2 regions of the Streptomyces sp. CA-111067 genome follow, and region 1 is predicted to be linked to the other one. Evidence: riboswitches for the same ligand, from Rfam matches in the RefSeq annotation. Region 1 holds a riboswitch; the other holds the start of a gene.
What was found. Region 1 has a riboswitch for cyclic di-AMP ahead of ACQPW6_RS01880 (C40 family peptidase). Riboswitches for the same ligand answer to the same signal wherever they lie in the genome.

Region 2: it holds a riboswitch for cyclic di-AMP, as region 1 does, so the genes downstream of both, ACQPW6_RS32140 (M23 family metallopeptidase) here and ACQPW6_RS01880 (C40 family peptidase) in region 1, are expected to answer to the same signal.

Annotation. Positions count from the first base shown of each region.
Region 1 covers NZ_CP192103.1:434,475-436,655, forward strand. Annotated here, with positions in the region: gene ACQPW6_RS01870 (ATP-dependent Clp protease proteolytic subunit) at 1-125, shown strand, start outside; gene ACQPW6_RS01875 (hypothetical protein) at 132-449, shown strand; cyclic di-AMP (ydaO/yuaA leader) riboswitch at 857-1,025, shown strand; gene ACQPW6_RS01880 (C40 family peptidase) at 1,029-1,511, shown strand; gene ACQPW6_RS01885 (ATP-binding protein) at 1,535-1,963, opposite strand.
Region 2 covers NZ_CP192103.1:7,238,764-7,240,944, reverse strand. Annotated here, with positions in the region: gene ACQPW6_RS32145 (GntR family transcriptional regulator) at 1-392, opposite strand, end outside; gene ACQPW6_RS32140 (M23 family metallopeptidase) at 578-1,396, opposite strand; cyclic di-AMP (ydaO/yuaA leader) riboswitch at 1,411-1,566, opposite strand; partial or broken gene ACQPW6_RS32135 (IS5 family transposase) at 1,843-2,181, shown strand, end outside.

The DNA of each region.
Region 1 (2,181 bases):
CGGACCGGATCAGCGCGGACATCGAGCGGGACAAGGTCTTCGACGCCGAGGCCGCGGTGGCCTACGGGCTGGTGGACCGGGTGACGAGCAGCCGCAAGTCGATCCCCGCGTACCGGCCGCGGTGAGCCGCGGTGGTACCCGAACTGCCGCCGCTGCCCGCCCTGACCCGGTCGGAGGGCGAACTGATCGACAGCTACCTGGAGATCGTCGACCTGCTCGGCCGGATCAACCCGTCGCGGACCGCCGACACCTACAGCGCGCTGCGGGCCGCCCAGGCGCTGGTCGGCCGGGCGGCGGAGCTGCGTGACGCGCTGGCCACGATGCACCTGCGCGGCGAGTCCGCCTTCCACCACGCCACCCTCGGGCGGGCGCTGCGGGTGCTGGACGGCGAGCGCCGGTCGTCGCTGGTCGTGGTGGCGCCGGAACGGGCTCCCGGGCCGCCGGACTGAACCGCCAGACGTACCCGCCGGGGACCGGCCGGCCGAGCGGCGTCGCACCGCCGGTCGATCGCCGGGCCGGTCACTCAGCGGCAGGGGGTCCCCCGCACGGCGGTAGCGGCCACCTCCGTTGGGGTAGCCGGAAGCCGCCGGAAACGCGGCGTCCGACTTGCGCGTGGCGGCTTGACGCCGACCCGCGGATATGAGCCGCGCGCAGGTCAGGCGGTGCGGTAGTCGCACCGGTCGGGCTTTCGCGAGCGGACATTCACTCGATCGGATGACATGTGACGAGCATCACATAGCGCGTTTCCCGCCCGGTCGCGGCGGCCGGTGTGCGTGACGATCCGTAGTGACGACAAGCCCCCGCCGCCGTGGCGGGGCGGTCCGCGCGGAAGCCCAATCCCGCCGGCGCGCGGATGCCAGGTCGCGACTCGAGTGCAACGGCGGGAGCGGAGGACCCAGGCACGACGGGGCCGGTCCGGAACGCATCCGGGCCACTCCTTGGGGTGAAGCCGCAGCACGCGGCCGGGCATCTTCGCCTGCCCGAACCCGACAGGTCATCCTTCGCAGGCTGACGACGAAGGGTTGCGCATGACCACGCCCAACCGCGTGTCCACCCGGCTGACCCGGATCGGCGCCGCTTCCGTCCTGACCGCCGCCGTGGTCGCCGTACCACCGCTGCTGCCGCACACCGCGCAGCGGGCCGAGGCCGCCACCCAGGCCGCCAAGGCGCTCGGGGTCGCCGCCTCGAAGAAGGGCTCGCCCTACCAGTGGGGCGCGGCGGGCCCCAGCCGCTTCGACTGCTCCGGGCTGACCCTCTACTCGTTCAAGCGGGCCGGCAAGACCCTCCCCCGCACCGCCGCCGCGCAGTACGGCAGCACCAAGCACATCTCCGCCGGCTCCCGCCGGGTCGGCGACCTGGTGTTCTTCCACAGCGGCTCGGCGAGCTCCTCGGTCTACCACGTCGGCATCTACGCGGGCGACGGCCGGATCTGGCACGCGCCCAAGACCGGCGCCCGGGTGCGGCTGGAGAAGATCTGGACGGGGGGTGTCTGGTACGGGCGGGTGGGCTGACCCGCCGGGCGGCGCCGGTGCGGTCAACGCACCGGCACCGCCCAGGGGATCATCACCCAGACCGTCTTGCCGCCCTCGTCGGTCGGCGTGACCTGGAGCCTGCCGCCGGACTCCGCGGTGAGGTGACGGATGATCACCATCCCGCGCCCGTTGTCCTGCTGCACGGCCCCGGGTAGCCGCTGCGGCCAGCGCGGGTGGCTGTCGGTCACGCCGATGTGCAACCGCTCACCCCGCTCCCACCGGACGTCGATGGTGAAGGTCGGGGACATGCCCGAGGTGTGCAGCACCGCGTTGGTGGCCAGCTCCGAGACCATGAGCCGGACCGAGTCGGTGGCCGGGTCCCCGTCCGGCATGCCCCAGTCGGTGAGCAGCCCGCACACGTAGCGGCGGGCCGTCGTCACCGACGCCGGCTCGCTCGGCAGGGTGATGGACGCTTCCTGAAGATCTGCCATCGCGACACAGTCCCTTTCCCGCCGTGACCGGGCTCCGGTGCGTGGCGGCCGTCCGATGCGGGCCCGGAAGTGGGCCCGGATGCGGCGGGTTCGCGCCAGAGTGCCACTAATCGTGCCGCCATTGCCGGTGTCGCACAGCACAATGCATATATCTGTCGCTCAAATCGGTGAACTCTGCTACGTGAGAACGCATTAGGTCGGCACACTGTCGTAACGGT
Region 2 (2,181 bases), 6.8 Mb from region 1:
TGGCCCTGCACCGCGCGCTCCTGGCCGAGCCTGACCAGTCCGCGCAGCACCTTCAGATGCGCCTCGGTCCGCCGTCTGGCCGCCCGCGCGGCACCCAGCGGCTCCAGCAGTCCGCGCAGTTCCAGCAGGTCGGCCGCCTCCTGCTCGGTGGGCTCCGCCACCGAGGCGCCGGCGTGCCTGCGGGTGCGGACGAACCCCTCGGACTCCAGGGTGCGCAGCGCCTCGCGCACCGGCACCCGGGACACGCCGTAGCGCTGCGCGAGCAGTTCCTCGGTGAGCCGGCTGCCCGGCGGGAAGAAGCCGGCGACGATGTCGTCGCGGACGGCCGTACACACCACCTGGGCGGAGATACGACGCCCCGAGCCGTCCTGGCCGTTCACATCCGATTCCACATCGCAGGACTCCGTTCTTTCCCCGTATTGTGCGCGACTCTATTCCAGCACGCACGGGAATCAGAAAGCAGCCCCAGAATTCGGGCATTGTTTTGGGACAGCGCCGCCCTTTTCGGACGCCGCCGCGGCCGTGATCGGACGCCGGCCGGCCCGGCGGACCCTCGTTCGGGGCCCGCCGGGGCGGGTCAGACGCTCAGGCCGTGCTTGCGCAGGTAGGCCACCGGGTCCACGTCCGAGCCGTAGTCGGGGGTGGTGCGCACCTCGAAGTGCAGGTGCGGCCCGGTGGCGTTGCCGGTGGCGCCGGACAGCGCGATGCGTTGCCCGGGGGTCACCCGCTGGCCGACCGTGACCTGGATCGACGACAGGTGGCCGTACTGGGTGTACTCGCCGTCGGCCATCCTGATCACGATGTTGTTGCCGTACGAGCCGCCCCAGCCGGCCTCGACCACGGTGCCGGCGCCGACCGCGTGCACGTCGGTGCCCATGGCCGCGTGGAAGTCGATGCCGGTGTGCCGGCCGGACGACCACAGATTGCTCGACGCCAGGTAGCCGGTGGAGACGTAGGAGTGCGCGACCGGCAGCACGAAGGAGTTCAGCCGCTTGCGCTCGGCGGCGCGGGCGGCCTGCTGCCGCGCCTCGTGCACGGCCGCGGCCTGTGCCTTGGCGGCGGCCTTGGCCATCGCCGCTGCGGCCGCCTGCTCGCGGGCGTGCTGGGCCCGCTCGGTCCTGGCGGCGGCCTCGCGCAGTTGCGCGTCGGCCTGCGCGGCCAGCGAGTCGGCGAGCGTCTCGGGCACGTCGAGTGCCTGGGCCAGGGAGACGGGCTGTACGGCGGCCGGTTCCGCCTGCCCCGGCGCGGCCATCGCGCTGGCGCCGAGGCCGCCGGTGGCGGTGACGACCGCGACCCCGGCCAGGGTGGTGCCGGTGCGCAGGACGCTGCGGCCGGGACGGCGGTGCTTCCCGCGGGACGCGGACTTGGGCTGGGGCTGGGGGTGGGTGAACGCCATGAAGCGGCGTCGCTCCTTTCCTTCCTTCTCGCCTACCGGGTTAGCTGACGGGTTCGGAGCAGGAAGGTCTCCTACGGGTCCGCCGCCCGTGGTGGGCGAAAGGTCCCGATTCACCCCAGGGAACTCTTGGTTCCCCGGCTCCCCTGACGGGGACTCGGCGATGTGCGCCCGGGCCGCCAGGCGCGACTGCTGGACGGGCAACGGTCGTTGACGCTAACCGGGCACACGGTCGTACTTCAAACAGATCGGCTCATATGTTGCGTACGCCACACGGCCGCACATCAGGCCGCACCGCCGTATCCGCCACCCGGACCGGGGCGGGGCCCATGCCCCGCCCCGGTTCGGCCTGACGTCGAACTCCGGCTGGCGGAGCCCTAGGGGCTGTTCGAGGTTTGGATCTTTGAGAGGCCCGGTGGTCTGTTGCCGGTGGCTGGTAGAACTCGTGCGTGGCGCGTTTTGACGTGACGGATGCCGAATGGGCTCTGATCGAGTTGCACTTGCCGGTGACGGCCACCGGGCCGTTGCCGCGGCGGGTGCGGGACCAGTTCAACGGGGTGCTGTGGCGGTTCCGGACCGGCAGTGGCTGGCGTGATGTCCCGGACCGGTACGGGCCCTGGTCCACCATCTACTCCCGGTTCAGCAACTGGGCCAAGGCCGGGGTGTTCCAGGACCTGATGGACGCGTTGATCGCCGAGGCGGCCGCGCGGCGGCAGGTCGGCCTGGAGTTGGTCAGCGTGGACTCCACGATCGTGCGGGCGCATCACGAATCGGCAGGTCTGGCAGTG